Regions from separate parts of the Paenibacillus sp. 22594 genome, predicted to be linked through region 1. Evidence: riboswitches for the same ligand, from Rfam matches in the RefSeq annotation. Region 1 holds a riboswitch; each other region holds the start of a gene.
The links. A riboswitch is a leader RNA that binds a small molecule or an ion and turns the genes downstream of it on or off. The one in region 1 is predicted to bind cyclic di-GMP.

Region 1 (4,779 bases):
GCGATGAACTGGTCGATGATAACCTGAGCGGCATTGGCAAAGTCGCCATACTGTGCTTCCCAGATCACGAAGGTTTCTGGCGCGAACACATTGTAGCCGTATTCGTAGCCGAGTACCGAGGCTTCCGAGAGCGGGCTGTTGTACACCCCGAAGGAGGCCTTGGAATTGCTAAGCTGGTGCAGCGGAGAGAACAGCGCACCTGTCTCGCTGTCGTGCAGCACCAGATGACGGTGGGCGAAGGTCCCTCTCTGGGAATCCTGGCCGCTTAGGCGGATCGGCGTACCGTCCTTCAGGATAGTGGCGAATGCCAGCGTTTCGGCCAGTGCCCAGTCTACCCGTTCCCCGTCATTCAGCGCATCCTTGCGGCGCTGCAGAATCCGCTCCAGCTTCGGATACACCTTGAAGCCTTCCGGTACCGTAAGCAGCTCCCGGTTGATCTGCTGCAGCTGCTCCAGCTGCACCGCCGTGGATTGCGGCTGGGCTGCTTCCGTTTCGAGTGGTACCGAGGTTTTGGCTTCTCCGTTCTTACGCTTGCCATCCTTCATCAGGTCGAAGGCTTCCTGCAGCACTTTTTCGGCATCAAGGTTCATCTGGCTCACATCATCTGCTGTGATGATCTTCTCCCGCTGCAGGCGTTCCGCATAGATACGGTAGACCGTGGGATGGTTCCGCACTCTGCCGTACACAATCGGCTGTGTGGTTTCAGGATCATCCATCTCATTATGGCCGTGGCGGCGGTATCCGATCAGATCAATCACGAAATCCTTCTTGAACTGATTGCGGTAGGCGCTGGCCAAGCGGACAGCCGAGATGCAGGCCTCCGGATCATCGGCATTGACATGAACCACGGGGATTTCATAGCCTTTGGCAAGGTCGCTGGCATAATGGGTAGAACGGGAATCTTCACTTTCGGTAGTGAAACCGATCCGGTTATTGACGATAATATGCACCGTACCGCCATTGGAGTACCCTTTGAGCTTGCCGATGTTGAGCGTTTCCGCAACAATCCCTTCGCCGGGAAAAGCGGCATCCCCATGCATCAGCACAGCAATGGCCTTGTTCGTGTCGAGCTGCGGCAAACCCGGGGAATTCCGGTCTTCCTGAGCTGCACGTGTAAAGCCTTCAACGACAGGGTTGACGAATTCCAGATGGCTTGGGTTATTGGCCAGTGTAATCCGGGTCCGGACGGTCTCGCCCTCGCGCACGGCGCGGTCAGCGCCCAGATGGTATTTCACATCGCCGGTCCAGCCGTAGTTAATGCCCATGGAGCCTTCAGAAGGGAAAAGCTCCTTATTCGGAGAATGATGGAATTCCGAGAAAATAATATCATAGGGTTTTCCGAGAATATGAGCCAGCACATTCAGCCGTCCGCGGTGGGCCATGCCCATCAGGATATGCTCTGCACCATCATGCGCGGCGGCACGGACAATCTCGTCCAGCATGGGAACCAGCGCGTCATTGCCTTCCAGGCTGAAGCGTTTTTGGCCGACAAAGGTCTTATGCAGGAAGGTCTCAAACTGCTCTACCTGGATCAGGCGGTTCAGCAGCTCTTTGCGCTCAGTATTATTCAGCGGCGCGGGGGAGCTTGTGGACTCTGCTTGACTGTTCAGCCAGCGAAGCTCCTGTTCGTCGTGCACATGTCCGAATTCGTAGGCGATAGTCTGCGTATATGCCTGACGCATCCGGTGAACGGCATCCCAGGCGGTATGAACATCCGGCGGCGCATTCTCCCAGATCAGCGAGGCAGGCAAGGCAATCAGGTCCTCGCGGGTCAAGTCATAGGTTTGATAATCCAGCCATTTCGCCATAGGGTTGTTCCCCTGCTCCAGCGGATCGATATTGGCGGCCATATGGCCATATATACGAATATTGGCGATTAGCTTGGAAGCTCGTACGGCCTTTCTAAGCCACGCGGTGTCTCCCGAAAGGGCCGGTTGCGGGGCCTGAACGGCATCCGGAGCGAGCGGAGGAGGGCCGGAAACGGTAAACAAATCGCGGTAATGATGTTCTACGGATGAAGGATCATGAACAAATTGCTCATATTTTTCTTGAATGTAGCCCAGATTGGGGCCGTGATACTTACTCCAAATGGATTCGTTATAGGGCTCTTTAACTGCCATGAATACATCCTCCTAACGGATGAACTCCACGTGCCGCATGAGGCTTGGGCGCCCAGTGGAGCTGCGATGGTTGCGGTTTCATTCCTCATCTTATTGTGCTACTTTCAAGGCGTGTAATCAATTCATACTTTCGGGGAATCCGTTCGCAAAACGGCATGATTCAGTCCTTAAATGATGAAAAACGGATATCGGTTACCGGAAGCTGGATGTGAACCGTATAATAAGGTGATAATTACCTACGAATGCCCACAAATGCTTCATGAACAGTTCCTAAGGTCATATCTATTGGACAAATCCCAGCAAAAAAAACTGTTCTTTTGCACTACTTGTCATAAATAAATTCCATAAATCGACACACTTTTCTTGTGAGATCTTATATAATGTTATTGCGGATAACGGTTTCATTGTTTTCTAACCAGATCCTTTCATGTAAAGGATCCAGTAAAGGGTAAACCTGCTGAAAGGCAGGGACACAAAGTCTCGGGTCTAATGTAGAAATGCTTCAACTACTACGACGGCCGGACTGCCTGGGGACGCAAAAATTCTAGGAGGAGATATCTTGGATAAGTCCAACCAGGGGAATGACGGAGAACTGCTGATGGGTGATCTGGATCTAGAATGGGTGTATTTGCTGATGTCGGCGAAGAAAGCAGGCATCGGGGCAGATGAAATCCGCCGGTTTTTAAGTGAAAAGACAACGTTGCAGGTGATGTAGGGGCGTTACTTTGCGGGAATACATACAGAAAAGGGCACAGCGGTCATACGCTGTGCCCTTTTCTGTATCGCTGGAGCCTTAGGACAACCTAGGACGATCGTCCATTATTGATCCTTCTGCTCCAGCCGCCATTTTTGATAATCGAGGAATTCTTTGAATTCCCGTTTGCTTATACCGGAAGCCATGGCTTCCTGAACGAGCCGGAACCATTCGCCATCTAGTGCGGATTCGTCAGTCTCTGAGGGCTCGCCATAGAGCAGGCTGTGGATAGACACCTGGAGCGCATCGGCGATTTTTTCGATGAATTGAATAGAGGGGTTGGATTGGATATTTCTTTCTACATTGCTTAAGTATGATTTTGCCACATCAGCCTTGTCCGCTAATTCGGATAAGGACCAGCCTTTTTCCAGACGGAGTTGGTGGATGCGACTTCCCATATTATCCGGCACGATTACAACGCCCCTCCGTACTTATTGTTAAAATATAAGAATTTATATGTTTCACGCTATAAATTATCCTTATATTTCTCGCTGAAGCGGATACCGTCTTTAAATGACGGCGAAGCCGTTTCCACTTGTCAGTATAACAAATTTCCGTAAAACGGACAAAAATCAATCGTTACAAAGAAAAAACAGCCTAATCTGCTCCGGCTCCGGAATCAGGGTAGGCTGCTTCAGAATGCAGTCCGTTATGAATTAATAATCTTTTTTAGGGCCTTGTTTGGCCTCGAAGTTCCAAGTCAGCTTCAGCTTATCCTTTTGGAAATAGTTCTGCGTTTCACCGTTGTCAACGAATTCGAACTTGACTGTAAAGCTGTCGCTGCTCTGAGCTTTGATGCCGTCAGCTTCCGTCCAGATTTGATCCAGACCGGTATTGTTTACAAGATCGGGGGTTTGGCTCTTCAAGGCATCCAGTGTGGTTTCGTATACGACAACCTCCGGTGTGAGAATGGTTCCTTTATCATTGTTTTTCAGAAATTTAACCTTGATGAATTTGCTGAGATCGACACCGTTGTTGTCGCCAAGCGTATCTGTAATCTCTGTGGTGGTCTTCAGCAATATTGAGCCGATATCCAGGGTTCCGTCATTTTTGAGCTTGAAGGTTTTGCTTACGGTATCACCCGGTTTCAGGTTAGGGATATCCACGATTACGGAAGGATCAGAATTCAGATCCAGTGTGCCTGCTGCGAAGGTTGCCGTACTTGTCGCAGTATCGCTGAAATATGCGAAGGTTCCTCCGCCAATCAAAGACAAACCGAGTGCTGCCGATGCCATGCCAAAACCCAATGTTTTCTTGATACCCATATTCTAATTCCTCCTCTGATTAGTAAAGCGAATGATAAATGTATATTGTATCTTCCGTTTCGTAGGCGGAAGCGGACAATCGGATCAGGGCTGTATGTCAGTTCCCGGAGGTGCCTGGGGAAGCACGGTGTTTTTTTTCTCAAGCGCCGTAAGAGCCTTCCATGAACTGTAGAGCGCATAGAGCAGGAGCAGCAGTCCGGGAACGATCATCAGGACCACACTGCCGGCTTTGGAGGCGGCAAAATTCATGGCATATCCTACATAAGGAATGGTGACTCCGGTGTACTCGGCCACAATATTCCCTGAACTTACGGGGGTCATATCCACGGCGTCATTGTTATCGCCTTTGGTATGATAGATGACCTCGCCGGCAGCGGTTTTTGCTGAAGCATCCACAATACGGTGAGTGATCAGAACATTATCCTCGCTCATAAAGGTGATGACATCGCCCTTAGTGAACCGGGTCATGTCTCCTCCGGGTTTCAGGGCAACGATGGATCCGGTTTGAATACCAGGCTCCATTGAACCGGAAAGCACCGACTTGATCTCATATCCAAAAAGAGTAGGCTCGCCTCCCGAGGCCCTGGATACTACAACGGCTGCTGCCAGCACCACGAAAATAAATACCATTACTGCGGAT
Region 2 (4,779 bases), on a different contig from region 1:
ATAGGTATAAGTGAACCTCTTTCGCTCGTCCTTTCCATATTCAGGGTGATTGTCAATCCTCATGCGTGGGTGGTTCCGGAGTTTATCCATCATTTGTTTTACCAATAACGACAGTAAAAGTTGCATAGAACCCCATAGAGTCATACAATACAGTAGTAGAAAGCACACACAATGCGCAGGCAGGGGCTTCATGCTCCTTCGCCGGCATCCCGATAAACAATAGGCGGCGCGGCTTTCCGGATGTTCGGGAGGCTGCGTTTTTTGCTCTTCTGGAGAGGGGAATAGGCACAAGATGAAATGTCTCACGGTCCGGCAGCCTTGGGCCACCTTAATTGCTCTTAAGGAAAAGCAGTTCGAGACCCGTTCCTGGCAAACAGCATACCGTGGTGAGCTGGCTATTCATGCCGGGATGGGGATCGACAAATCCGCCTGCAGGCAGGAGCCGATCCAGTCGGCTTTGGCACGGCATGGATTCAGTGCAGACAACCTTCCTCTCGGAGCCATTATCGCTACAAGCCGTCTGGCCGACTGCTACCAGGTGACGGATGAGGATTCCGGAGCGGGCTGGCCGGGCGGCAATGAATTTGCTTTTGGCGATTATTCACAAGGGCGTTATGCCTGGAAGCTGGAAGAGGTAACGGCGCTTGTTCATCCGATTCCCGCAAAAGGCAGGCTGAGCTTCTGGGAACACCCTGTGCTGGAGGGAGAGCAGTGAACCGCTGGGCTGTACAACCTTTTGGCATAATCGAAATTTATTTAGCGGCCCAAGCCATTATTGGGTATGAACCGGCTGACTCGCGGGTAATCTTCTTATAAGGCCGTTGGTGCAGCCAATGAAATGAACCCCGCGTGATCATCAGGATGATAAGAAAGGGCGTATGCATAGGAAATGGGAAGTCTCCTTATTGCGTGGCTTTGTATGCTGTGTTTGTATTTTTCGTTCGAGGATAAGGTTAGCCGGAAAATTATCTTTCCCGTGGCGCTGGTCGTTTTTTTAGGCACCCTGGGCTATTGGAAGCTTTTAATGTAATTTTTATGTAATTATAAGCTTGTTTTCAGGTTAAGGATATATATTGAATGTACCAGACACTCCCCAGTGTTTATAGATAGCTTACAGGGTCTTGCCAACTCCCTTGGCGAGGCCCGTTTTTTTTATTTTGTTTGACTGACCCTAAGTATTTATAAACAAGATCAATAAATGTGATATTTTTCACAATAAAATACGAAGAATTATTATATATTAAATTTGAAATACTAAAGATTAAAGTGTAAGAAATAAAGCACCCCAAAGAGGAGAATGATGATGAGTCATGAAGGAAGTCTCCGCCGTGGTTTGGCATTTGGTTTATTTTTGAGCATTCCGTTATGGATGTCGATGATTGGCTGGATTCAACTGCTGTAACATACCAATCAGCTATATTCGCATTGTCTGATTACGAGAGCGCATATAGCATACATAGAGGTGGATCAAGAACTGCTTACGGTTGTTTCCGTGGCAGTTCTTTTGTTTTTTTTGCAAGTCTGGAGAATATTAGGCGTATAGTTCAATAATACTATTTTTAATATTTTAAATTTCAGATAAAATGCAGGTTTGGGACTTTTTAAGAGTAATCCTTAGATCCGACGCTATTTCGTATGCAAGTGAAGTTTTGGTGTATGTAAGCTATAATCCCTTATGTACAAAGGGTTGTCCAATATCTGTATGTGCCAAGCACCTGAAAAAACACTAAAGGAATAGATTGACAATAGGGGGGTGGAGGGATAAACTGGAACTAGTTCGAAAGTAACAATTGTCATAGACTACATAAGAATCGCCAAATTACACACCATCATGTATAAACGCAAACTGTTCGAAAGGACAGGACGCAAAGTCAGGAATCTAATGCCCGCAAGCAGGGGCTATGATCGTCCGGCCGCCGTGAAGCTAACCCTTCGTGGCGGTTTTTTTGTTGTTATATGTTTTTGGCGAAATCATAGAATAAGTTACTAGGAGGTGCATGCGATTGAAAAAAAGAACACAGAAGGCAGCAGCTCTGTTACTGACAGGGGTGTTGATATTGGGCAGTACGATTACTTGGGGATGGAACGTTAGTGCAGCGGCTAATATGCCGTATACCCCAACACCTGTTTTGGGCGTTGCCGGCAATTTTAACGCATTTATATTTGGGGATTTCACGCAATCATATGATCAGATTCATGGAAGGCTTGCGGCTGAAGGGAATATTACTTTGCAAGGGTACGGTGTATCCAAGGATGCGCCTGGCGGGGATGTGCTGGTTGCAGGCAAGAATCTCAGTCTGACAGACGGTACAATATATGGCGCAGCAGTATATGGCGGCAGTATAACCAATACACGTGCAGACCTTAAGGAAACTCCCCGGAAGGGAACACCGATTGATTTTGCAGCCGAGGAACAGTTTTTGATACAGCGTTCGGATGAATTAGCCGCTTTGCCGCAGACACAGCCTTTTGTAAAAGAATACGGGAAGATCACCATTAACGCTCCGGATTCCTATAATGTCATTCGTCTGGCCGCTGCTGATTTGGCTGATGCCAATGGCTTGCAGTTCAACATAACAGGTGATGCCACCGTGGTTATTAATGTGAGCGGGAGCTCGGTGAAGATTCCTAATTTTCAATTCTGGGGAGGCAAAGCCCGTAAGGTACTGTTCAATTTCTATGAAGCTGCTTCTTTGAATATTGGGAATACAACCATTGAGGGCACCATACTGGCTCCTCATGCCAGCGTCTTTTATGATCACGCAGAACTTCATGGCACTCTAATCGCAAAAGCGTTCAGTGGTTATGTGCAGATGCACCACTATCCGTATGACGGGTCGGAACCACCTATAAAGCCAACACCAACACCAAGCGCATCGACATCACCAACACCAAGCGCATCGACATCACCATCGCCGAGCGCATCGACATCACCAACACCAAGCGCATCAACGTCACCAACGCCGAGTGCGTCAACGTCACCAACACCAAGCGCGTCGACGTCACCAACGCCAAGCGCGTCGACGTCACCAACGCCGAGCGCATCGACATCTCCAACGCCGAGCGCATCGACATCACCGACACCAAGCGCATCTGCATCACCGACGCCGAGTGCATCGCCAACGCCGACAGCGCCACCAAGCGCGTCACCAACGCCAAGCGCGTCGACGTCACCAACACCTAGTGCATCGGCAACGCCAACGCCGACAGCACCACCAAGCGCGTCTCCAACACCAAGCGCGTCTCCAACACCGAGCGCATCGACATCACCGACGCCGAGTGCATCGGCAACGCCAACGCCGACAGCGCCACCAAGCGCGTCACCAACGCCAAGCGCGTCAACGTCACCAACACCGAGTGCATCGGCAACGCCAACGCCGACAGCGCCACCAAGCGCGTCACCAACACCGAGCGCATCGACGTCACCAACGCCGAGTGCATCGACATCACCAACACCAAGCGCATCGACGTCACCAACGCCGAGTGCATCGGCAACGCCAACGCCGACAGCGCCACCGAGCGCGTCACCAACACCGAGCGCATCGACGTCACCAACACCAAGCGCATCGACGTCACCAACACCGAGCGCATCGACGTCACCAACACCGAGCGCATCGACATCACCAACACCAAGCGCGACACCATCACCGGTGGTGAACCCGTCGCCTACGCCTACAAGCGTAGTAACACCGACACCAACGTCAAACACTACAATCATTTTTGTTCCGGTAACCGTGCCAACACCAACGCCAACAACGTTAATCGGTACGATTGTAGACGATACGGTAATCAATGATGATCCAATACCTTTGGGGCCGGTGGCAACGCTAGCTCCATCTCAGCCGACAGCATCACTCCAGCCTACACCAGCTCCTGCCCCTGCTCCGTCAGCAACAGTAACACCGAAGTCTGGGGATGAAGTGATACTAGATGATGAGATTCCTTTGGGCAGTGTGGATACACCCGACAAGCTGCCGCAGACCGGGGAATCCAGTCCGGCACCTTATTACATCGCCGGTCTGGGAATAGCAGGCTTGGGCTTGCTGCTCAGCAGAACAGCAAGAAGCAATAAACGCAAACGGTAAAAGTAACTGGAAGCCATATAGATGATGGAATACTTCATCGTAACGGGTTAGAGGATATAATTCACAGCAGTAAAACAAGTGATAAAAACAGGGCCCCTTCACCATGAAGGAGTCCTGTTCTTTTGTTTGGTCATTTAATGAATTTTTCCAGGATTCAGCTGGATTTCCAGTTGGTCCCCGAGCCATGTTATACTATGCAAAAATCGGGTGGCGCTAAGGCCACTCTTAAGTGGGATTCCATTTTACCGAAGAAAGGTGACAAACATTCATGTGGAGTGTAATTATAATTGCCGCCTTGCTGATCATTGCTGGCGGTGTGACTTATGCAGGATTCTTTTTTTATGGTGTTGCGATCAAGCGGGCGCCGAAGGAGTTTCTGGCCAAGACTCCTGATCTTAAGGTAGACCCGCCGGTTGCCGGGGCATCCTGGGGGGAAGGGGCGGAGTGGGTATCCCGTCACACCTTCAGAAATATTGAAATTTCATCTGATGACGGGCTGACGCTGCGAGGCTATTATCTGCCGTCAGAGCGTGCCGCGGGGCGGACCGCTATTATAGCCCACGGATATTCCGGTAAAGGTAAGGATATGGGGGCATGCGCCAAAATCTATTATGAGACCATGGGCTATAATGTGCTGATTCCCGATGCCCGTGGACATGGCGACAGCAAGGGGGATTATATCGGGTTCGGCTGG
Region 3 (4,779 bases), on a different contig from region 1:
TTCCCTCTTGCACGCTTCATTGAGAGAACGCTTACATCCTCTTTTGATGACATCTCCAACGTAACCCACACGATTGCCAAGGGTGACTTTACAACCCGGGCAGATGAGAACGGTTCCATGGGTGAAGTCAGCCGTTCCTTCAATACGATGGTCGACAAGCTGAAGAAAATACTTACCGAAGCGTCGCAGATTACCCGACAGGTTATGGATGCCAGCCGCGGGATCGAGGACAAGAATCAGAATCTGAAGATCGTAATGGCCCAGGTCTCCTCCTCTTCCAATGAACTGGCTCTAGGCGCAAATGAAATTTCCGTGGACATCGCCGATATGACCGAATCCATCAAAGACATTGAAACCAAGGTTTCAAATTACACAAGCTCTACCAAAGAAATGAACAGACGTTCCATACATACGCTAGAATTAGTTGAGAAAGGCCGCCAATCCGTGGATACTCAAGCAGAAGGCATGCGCAAGAATATACAAGCTACCCAGAAGGTCGCCGACACGATTGAAGCACTATCACACAATGCCCGGGGGATCACGATGATCACCAAAACCATTACAGAAATCGCCGAGCAGACCAACCTGCTCTCACTCAATGCATCGATCGAAGCTGCACGTGCCGGTGATCATGGTCGTGGTTTCGCTGTTGTAGCCCAGGAAGTGCGCAAGCTTGCCGAGGAATCTACAGCCTCCACCAAAGAAGTATTCAGTCTGGTACGCAGTATTGAGAACGATATCAAGCAAGCGATTGAGAATATTGCCATCAATGAGGAAGTCGTTCAAGTACAAAATGAAATGATCATTGAAACAGCGAATATTTTCGCCCAGATTGTGCAAAGCGTTCAGTACATAACTGAGCAAATTGCTTCCTTCTCTTCTGAGAGTGACATCATGCTGGAGAGCGCGTTGAAAATTTCTGGAGCTATCGAAAACATCTCTGCTATTACTGAAGAAACTGCGGCAGGAACCCAAGAGGTATCAGCAGCAATGAACGAACAAATTAATGCCCTTCAGTCTGTTGCCGTAGAAACAGAGAAAATGACCCAAGCTGTATTCCAACTCCAGAAAACGATCCACATTTTCAAATTTTAACCTCTTTTTTCTCAGGCCGTTTCATATGAAGCGGTCTTTTTTTGTTCACAAAATAATCAATGTTATTTTCAATTAATCCGGTTTTTTCGCAGCAGTAAGAACTGTTATTTCTTTTGCACTTCTCTCCGCTATTTTTACTGAAAATAATAAAATGTATGCGATTGGATCTGAAGGGTGTTTCGTTCACTAGCCTTATTAACCCAGATAGAGAAAGGCTCCGTCCTATTGTTTCGGTCAAATAATCCTTTTTCCGATAAAAATATAGTTCCATGTACCTATTCGATTTCCGTTTCAATATTACTCCACAATTTGTATTATTAAGACTTTTTTGTACTAGAATATTTTGGGGTTCGCCCTATTTTCCACTCTAAACTGCACGTCTTTTTACAATCAACATTGTTCGTTAATTTCGTCAAAAACTGAGCTTTTCAGCACAAATATATTGACAAAAGAGGAGTTAGAAATATATTGTAAAGTAAAAATATGCATTTTTTCAATGCATCATAACGGCAAAATTCTCCGAAAGGGAATGACGCAAAGCCATGGATCTACAGTCTCATTTTTTTGGGACCATGACAGCCAGGTTGCTGAACAACCGAAGGTCTGGGGAAACCTTGTTCTTTACGGTCATTCATTGCAGCCGACCTGTACTCTCGTGAGTGCAGGTTTTCTATTTTTGCTAAATAAAAACATTGGGTAGGTGGATTTTCTGAAAACAGTCGCAGATTATATGGCTGAGGCACTACGAAACCTCGGCGTAACACATTCTTTTGGCATAATCGGTAAGTCTATTTGTCCCGTAGTTCTGAAAATGGTTGATTACGGGATTGAATTTATTCCTGGCAGACATGAGTCCAGTTCCGGGTTCGAAGCAGCAGGCTATGCTCTCAAAACCGGCAGGCTGGGTGTAGCTTTTGGGACCTCGGGTCCAGGCGGAACCAACCTCCTTACTGCTGCAGCACATGCTAAAGCGAACAACCTGCCTGTGCTGTTCATTACCGGACATCAATCTATCAAAGAACTGGGAATTCCCCAGTGCCAGGATTCTTCGTCTTATCTGGCCGACCTGGCGGACATGTTCAGACCCGCTACACTCTTTAGTAAAATGGTGGAGCGCGGCGATCATTTTAGCACCCTATTTAACCATGCTATTTCTATCGCGTTAGGCGGACAGCGCGGTCCGGTCCATTTATGTATCCCGTTTGATGTGCAGACGGAAATGCTGGAAGAATGCCGGATAGTGATCCCTGAGCGTGAACATCTCGTAAGCACTGCTAATTTCGAACGCGTGATTTCAGCAATCAATGCCTCCAGCCATCCTATTATTATTGCCGGCAAAGGGGTTAACCGTTCTACTGCACACCAAGAGCTCATTCAGCTGGCTGAAACTTTTAACATCCCTGTCGTTACTTCACCGGGAGGCAAAGGTGCGATCCCTTGGGATCACCCGTTGTATCATGGACCAATTGGTGTTGGCGGCTGCAAGCACGGTGAAGATTTATTGAACCGCAGTGATCTGTTCATTGTGCTTGGATCACGTCTGAGTGACATGACCATCTGCAATCTAAAGGCTGAAAATCACCCGAAGACACTTATCCAATTTGACGTAGACCCTACCTTCGTAGGAAAAATTTTATCTTCACAGACCATCTCTATAGGCGGCGATTTACGCGACAACTTGGCTTTTTATCTAAAGAATATTGATACCGCTGCTATAAAAAAACACATATCAGAAACCGATGTTCATTATGCGGAAGAGTTGCCTGTTCTCTCCAAGCTGTCATTAGCTTCGGTCATGAGTACCTTGAGCGATTTGATTCCTTACAACAACACCGTTTTTGTGGATGACGGCAGCCATGGCTTCAACGCTGTGAAATGGTACAACGTGAAAAAACCGGGCAGTTTTGTCTTCGATGCCTATTTTGCCTGTATGGGCAACTCCATTGGCATGGCTATTGGCGCTAAGGTGGCTTCCCCTGAAGAAACCATTTTCTGCATAACCGGGGATGGCTGTTTCATGATGCTTGGTGCTGAAATCAACACCGCAGTCTGCAAGAATATTCCGGTAATCTTTATCGTAGTGAATAACATGCAGCTGGATATGGCGCTTAAGGGGATGGAGAAGACCACAGGCAGAATTGACGGCACGATCTTCGAGGTACCTATGGATGCCGTGAAATTCGCTGAGTCACTCGGAGCTACAGGCTACAAATGCGAAACTGCGGAGCAATTCAACATTGCTGTACAAGCCGCTGTTGCGTCAAACCGTGTAGCTGTCATTGAATTGTTGACGGACCGTGATGAAGTGCCTCCAACGGCCCATAGGACGTTGAATCTCAACTAAGATTTAGCAGCGGTAAGAATCATGCTTTTCATGGCCGATCCTTGCCGCTCATTAAAATTCAGGAGGCATCTCTGTGGATAACACCATTAACAGCGGTCTAAAGCATTTTACCAACCTGTCCGGCGACTACGGCGCCAAAGCACTGGCTCCAGTTAAAGAGCATTTTCCCGAACTGGCCGAGTACATCATGGGCAACGCCTACGGGGACATTTTTCAGCGCACAACGATTGGTTCCGACTGGAAGGAAATTGCTGTTATTTCATCTTTGATTACTATGGGGCAATTCGAGCAGCTCGGGGTCCATTATGTGATGGCGCTCAGCGTCGGAATGACTGTGGATCAGATCAAAGGGATCTTACTGCATCTGGTGCCTTGTATCGGCGCTCCAAGAGTCATTACTGCTTTTAATGTGCTGCTAGCAACGCTTGAGGAAATCCAATAAATTCTTTTTCAACAATTTTATACACAATTCGACTTTTTTCTTGCTTATTTGAGAAATATATGATTATATTAGAGGGAAAATATCCCAAAACTATGGTTTTTGTGTCGAATCCAGGCGTAAAACTACAAGTTATTTTGGATATATTCTATGACTGAACGACAACGTACAGTCGACATTCCGTTATTCGTATCACACATTTAATTTTGGGAGAGATGAGCACATGGGTAAATTTATTTTGAAAACCGATTCTGTTAACAAGGTCATTAATATTGAATTAGAAGGCACTTTCTCCAATGAGGATGGTCTCAAATCGATTCAAGCTTATCAGCAGACCGTTAACCCGATCACACCTTCAGAATATGCACTGCAAATTGACTGCAGAAAATTAAATGTTACAGCTCCTGATGTTGTGCCTCTGCTGGAAGGCTGCTTTATCATGTTCAAAGCAGATGGTTTTGAAAAGGTAAGCCTGACCCTTGAAAATAACCCTATCCTTAAAATGCAGCTCGCGCGTCTCGGCCGCAAGGCTGGACTTGAAAACCTGGAGATTACTTCGACCGTTCAATCTTAAGTATTGTTTCAAGGCTCACCAGCCTGAATGATGGTTGAGAAGCAAGTTTTGTACAAAACTTGAGGACGGGAAGAATCGCTCATTAACTTTTAGGAGGATTACCATGGCCGGGATACGAATTAAGGACATTGATATCTATCATCCAAGCAAAAAGATTGGCAACGACTTTTTCATACAGCATTTTGACGAAAAAGGTATTGATATCCGTGGCCTCCTGGCTACTCTTGGCCGTGATAACCGCTATAGCATCGACAGCAATGAAGAGAACTCTCTGACCATGGCTTTTGAGGCGGCAAGCAACGTACTGGACAAGACCGGGCTTACCGG
Region 4 (4,779 bases), on a different contig from region 1:
ATTGCCAACATTTGCGAAAAAGTGGGAGCTGATGTAACCCTGGTGGCGGAAGGCATGGGGATGGACCGTAGAATCGGCTCCTCGTTCCTGCAGGCCGGCATCGGTTATGGAGGCTCCTGTTTCCCGAAAGATACCAATGCGCTGATCCAGATTGCGGGCAACGTGGATTACGAGTTCAAGCTGCTGAAATCCGTAGTCGAGGTGAACAAGGGGCAGCGGTTTATGATTCTCTCCAAGCTGCATGAATCCCTTGGCAACCTGCGCGGCGCAGTGATCGGTGTATGGGGTCTGGCTTTCAAACCGAACACCGATGATGTACGCGAAGCACCCGCCCTTGAAATTGTTGAGGCACTAGTGGCCGAAGGCGCTACAGTGAAGCTGTATGATCCGATTGCTGCAGATAACTTCAGACAGCAATACGATCATCCGCAGCTCCGCTGGTGCGGTCTGCCGGAAGAAGCGGCGGAAGGCAGTGATGCAGTATGCCTGCTGACCGACTGGAGCATGTTCAAGGATATTGATCTGCATAAGCTTGCGGAGAGCATGCGCCGCCAGGTGCTGATCGATGGCCGCAACGTGTACTCCAAAGAGCAGATCGAGGGCACCGGGCTCGAATATCATTCCGTCGGCCGCCCGCAAATGGGGGGCCTGAGCGGCTACTCCCCCAGCGTAGCCGGTGCGGTCTAATCCTTTGATCTTATCTGCTCTTGCCTGCAGCCCAAACAAGCGGCAATGCTGGATCTTTAGCAGGGCGCTTCGCCTGCGGGTGAAGCCAGTTGAAGGTTAGAGGAATTCACTGTAGCTGGCTACAGTGAAAATGCTGCTTGGGAAGCTGTTAAGGGAAGGAACGGAGAGGAATTTTGGAACTGTAGGAGCGTAGCGTCCGCCTTTGTCTGCAGATTTCCACCGTGACCAGCGGTTTAAATCAAGAAATCTGCAGACAACAGCGGCCGAAAGTCCAAACATTCCTTGCAGTGACTCCCGCAACAGTTGACCTTAAACATTGTCATGCAGCATAAAGCGAGAGTGGCATTCCTATCCTTCATGCGTCAGCCACCCGGCAGAAGCTTACGATAACAATCCGATATTTTCGCGACAAAACATAAATAGGAGGGTTCACATATGAAACTGGTACTTCTATCTGGCGGCTCTGGTAAACGTCTCTGGCCTTTGTCCAATGATTCACGTTCCAAGCAATTTCTGAAGGTACTGCAAAGTCCGGCAGGTGAGCCGGAGTCCATGGTACAGCGTGTATGGAGACAGCTGCAGGAGACAGGGATGGCGGAATCCTCCTACCTTGCGACCGGCCGCAGCCAAGTGGAGATGATACAGAGCCAGCTCGGCACAGAAGTGCCAATCATTGTGGAGCCGGAACGCCGTGATACCTTCCCGGCCATCGCTTTGACTGCAGCTTATCTGTATTCGGTGGCAGGAGTGTCTCCCAGCGAGACCGTGGCCATTTTGCCGGTCGATCCTTATGTGGAGGCATCATTTTTTGACACCGTCGTCCAGCTTGAAGCAACGATGGAACAAAGCGGCGCAAACCTGGCGCTGATGGGTGTTGTTCCTGAGCTGGCTTCTGAGAAATACGGCTATATTATTCCTACAAGCGACGAGGCGGCGGCAAGCGGCTATCTGCAGGTGAGCCATTTCCAGGAGAAGCCGGACCGTGTACAGGCTGAGGAACTGATCAGCAAGGGCGCGTTGTGGAACTGCGGAGTATTTGCATTCCGCTTGGGTTATTTACTGGATATTTTGCAGCGTAAAGGTTTGCCTTTGAACTATGAGGAGCTGCAGAAGCAATATAAATTGCTGGCTTCCATCAGTTTTGACTACGAAGTGGTGGAAAAAGAGGAGAATATCGTCGTTCAGCCGTACGCCGGTTTCTGGAAGGATCTTGGCACCTGGAATACCCTCACCGAGGAAATGAGCAGCAACCACGTGGGCAAAGGGTTCGTGACTGCCGATTCTGAAGGAACCTGCCTGATCAACGAACTGGATATTCCGATTACAGTCATCGGTGCGAAAGATTTAATCATCGCAGCCAGCCCGGATGGCATTCTGGTTACTCACAAAGCGGAAAGCCCGCGGATTAAGGAAGTGCTGAAGTCTTTTGAACAAAGACCCATGTACGAGGAACGCCGCTGGGGCCACTATAAGGTTATTGATTATGTGAAATATGATGAGGGCAACGAGGTGCTGACCAAGCGGATTTTCATAGCCGAAGGAAAAAACATCAGCTATCAGCTGCATCACAAACGCAGTGAAATCTGGACGATCGTCAGCGGGGAAGCCAGCATTGTGCTGAATGAGAAGATGCATAATGTGAAAGCGGGAGATGTTGTGCGCATACCGGAAGGCACGAAACATGCAATCCTGGCGTTGACCGATGTGGAGTTCATTGAGGTGCAGACCGGTTCAGAGCTGGTAGAAGAGGATAATATCCGCATCACACTGGACTGGAAAGATATTGCTCTTCAGCAATTTATTTCGTGAAAATAGCAGCGCTTAACGCGCTGTAGAATTCGACTGAACCGTCCCGGAACCTGTGTTGGGTGGTCCTAAACATAGGGCTAAAATATCTATTTACCCAATTGTGGCAAATCCAAAACAGGTATTAAGAACCATTTATTAAGAAAAATTCATTAATGCTCTAAACTAAAAATTTAATAGAGACGATACTTACGGTAAGAGGGATAAATCCTTCCAAAACGAAAAAGGCAAACCTAATCGAAAGATAGGGACGCAAAGCTATAGGGCCTTCGAAAGAGTGGCAGCCTGGCTACCGAAAGGAAGATGAATTTTGACAACTTACCGTAAGTCGCGTCTGCTGTGCACCATTTTAACGATTGCCCTGTTGTTGACTGCTGTACCACTGGGTTTGGGGGCTGCGCCTTCGACCGCAGCTGCTTCGAGTTCTTCAGCACCGGTTAATCCGGATGCTTCAGCTGAAGCTGTCAAGCTGCTTGACAATCTGTACACCATTTCCGGAAAAGGCATTATCACAGGCCAGCATGACTACCTGGAGAGCCCGGATGAGTTCAGTAACAAACTAAAGGGAACCAGCGGACAATTCGCTGCCCTCCACGGATTCGAGCTTGGCGTGATCAGCGGCCAGTCGGAAAGTACTGCAGCAACTCAGCGCAAAAATGTAGTGAACAGTGCGATCAACTGGTATAAAAATGGCGGCATCGTCGCCATGACCTTCCATGAGCAACTGCCCGGGACCTCCTATCTGTGGTCCAATGTGCAGAAGACGCTCAGCCAAGAGGACTTCAATAAGTATGTAACACCTGGAACAGCCCAATACAACAGCCTCATCGCCGATCTCGACAAAGTGGCGGTTTCGCTCAAAAGCTTGCGGGACGCGGGCGTTCCTGTACTTTGGAGACCTTACCACGAAATGAACGGCAACTGGTTCTGGTGGGGGAAGAAAAACAATTTTGCGGAACTTTGGAATATTATGTATGAGCGTTTTGTGGGCGTTCATCAATTAAACAACCTGCTGTGGGTATGGAACCCGAATGCTCCCAATGCCTGGTCTGATCCATACGAACTGACCTATCCGGGAGCGGGTAAGGTAGACGTCCTTGCAGCAGATATATATAACAATGATTATATGAACAAGTATTATGACAACCTGTTGATCCTCGCGAACGGCAAACCCATTGCTATCGGCGAAAATGGTGAAATGCCAAGTACAGCCAAGCTCCAGCTTTCCCAGAGAAAATGGGTATACATGATGAACTGGGGAAAAATGCTCTATGAGAATAACAGTACAGATACCATCAAAAATTTTATGAGTGACAGCTACACAGTATCGCTTAATGAATATAAAGCTGGGGTAGTGCAGACACCTGCTCCAACTGTCACACCGACGGCAACGCCAACACCAACTGCTACACCGACGGCAACGCCAACTGCAACACCGACTGCTACGCCAACTGCCACACCGACGGCAACACCAACGCCGACTGCTACGCCAGCGCCTGTACCCACAGCAACGGTAAAGCCAATAACCACTCCAGCGTCCGGTGATACAGTACAGACGCCTGTTGTGAATGGACTTCACGGAGAGTATTTCAACAACATGACGCTTTCAGGCACACCTGCAATGGTCCGTGACGACGCTCTGCTTAATTTCAACTGGCGTCAAGGCTCACCGGCCAGCTCCATAAAGGTGGATGGGGTCTCGGCCCGCTGGACCGGGCAGATCAAGCCTTTATACAGTGAGACCTACCAGATTATCACTACTTCTGACGATGGTATCCGTGTCTGGATTAATGGCATAGCCGTAATCGACAGCTGGACCAAGCAGAGCGGAACCGAACGTTTCGGAAGTATCGCTATGACGGCTGGACAGCTCTATGATATCAGAGTGGAATATTATGAAAATGCAGGCGATGCCAACATTCGTTTGATGTGGCAAAGCGCAAGCCAGGTCAAAGCGACTGTCCCAACAAGCGCATTGTTTGTAAATACGTCAGCAGCCAGCGTAAGCAAAACATCGCTGGCGCTTGTAGAAGCACCAACACCAACACCGACACCAACACCAACACCAACACCAACACCGGTGCCAACACCTACACCAACGCCGGTGCCAACGCCGGTGCCAACGCCGGTGCCAACACCAACACCGACACCAACACCGGTGCCAACACCGACACCAACACCGGTGCCAACACCGACACCAACACCGGTGCCAACACCAACACCGACGCCGACACCAACACCGGTGCCAACACTGGCACCAACGCCGGCTCTAACAGTGGCCCCTAC

Region 2: linked by a shared signal. The riboswitch ahead of ACTJKB_RS24850 (choice-of-anchor A family protein) and the one ahead of ACTJKB_RS21360 (anti-repressor SinI family protein) in region 1 are both predicted to bind cyclic di-GMP.
Region 3: linked by a shared signal. The riboswitch ahead of ACTJKB_RS09860 (thiamine pyrophosphate-binding protein) and the one ahead of ACTJKB_RS21360 (anti-repressor SinI family protein) in region 1 are both predicted to bind cyclic di-GMP.
Region 4: linked by a shared signal. The riboswitch ahead of ACTJKB_RS16430 (PA14 domain-containing protein) and the one ahead of ACTJKB_RS21360 (anti-repressor SinI family protein) in region 1 are both predicted to bind cyclic di-GMP.

The regions. Positions count from the first base shown of each region.
Region 1 covers NZ_JBQENA010000007.1:37,140-41,918, reverse strand. The annotation lists gene ACTJKB_RS21365 (2-oxoglutarate dehydrogenase E1 component) at 1-2,120, opposite strand, end outside; cyclic di-GMP riboswitch class I at 2,558-2,651, shown strand; gene ACTJKB_RS21360 (anti-repressor SinI family protein) at 2,680-2,835, shown strand; gene ACTJKB_RS21355 (helix-turn-helix domain-containing protein) at 2,940-3,272, opposite strand; gene ACTJKB_RS21350 (TasA family protein) at 3,531-4,139, opposite strand; gene sipW (signal peptidase I SipW) at 4,224-4,779, opposite strand, start outside.
Region 2 covers NZ_JBQENA010000009.1:174,487-179,265, reverse strand. The annotation lists gene ACTJKB_RS24860 (hypothetical protein) at 1-108, shown strand, start outside; gene ACTJKB_RS24855 (ASCH domain-containing protein) at 293-715, shown strand; cyclic di-GMP riboswitch class I at 1,831-1,921, shown strand; gene ACTJKB_RS24850 (choice-of-anchor A family protein) at 2,004-4,085, shown strand; gene ACTJKB_RS24845 (alpha/beta hydrolase) at 4,354-4,779, shown strand, end outside.
Region 3 covers NZ_JBQENA010000002.1:685,819-690,597, reverse strand. The annotation lists gene ACTJKB_RS09865 (methyl-accepting chemotaxis protein) at 1-1,095, shown strand, start outside; cyclic di-GMP riboswitch class I at 1,594-1,687, shown strand; gene ACTJKB_RS09860 (thiamine pyrophosphate-binding protein) at 1,826-3,439, shown strand; gene ACTJKB_RS09855 (carboxymuconolactone decarboxylase family protein) at 3,513-3,881, shown strand; gene ACTJKB_RS09850 (hypothetical protein) at 4,102-4,452, shown strand; gene ACTJKB_RS09845 (3-oxoacyl-[acyl-carrier-protein] synthase III C-terminal domain-containing protein) at 4,556-4,779, shown strand, end outside.
Region 4 covers NZ_JBQENA010000004.1:504,631-509,409, reverse strand. The annotation lists gene ACTJKB_RS16440 (UDP-glucose dehydrogenase family protein) at 1-687, shown strand, start outside; gene ACTJKB_RS16435 (sugar phosphate nucleotidyltransferase) at 1,123-2,496, shown strand; cyclic di-GMP riboswitch class I at 2,710-2,790, shown strand; gene ACTJKB_RS16430 (PA14 domain-containing protein) at 2,804-4,779, shown strand, end outside.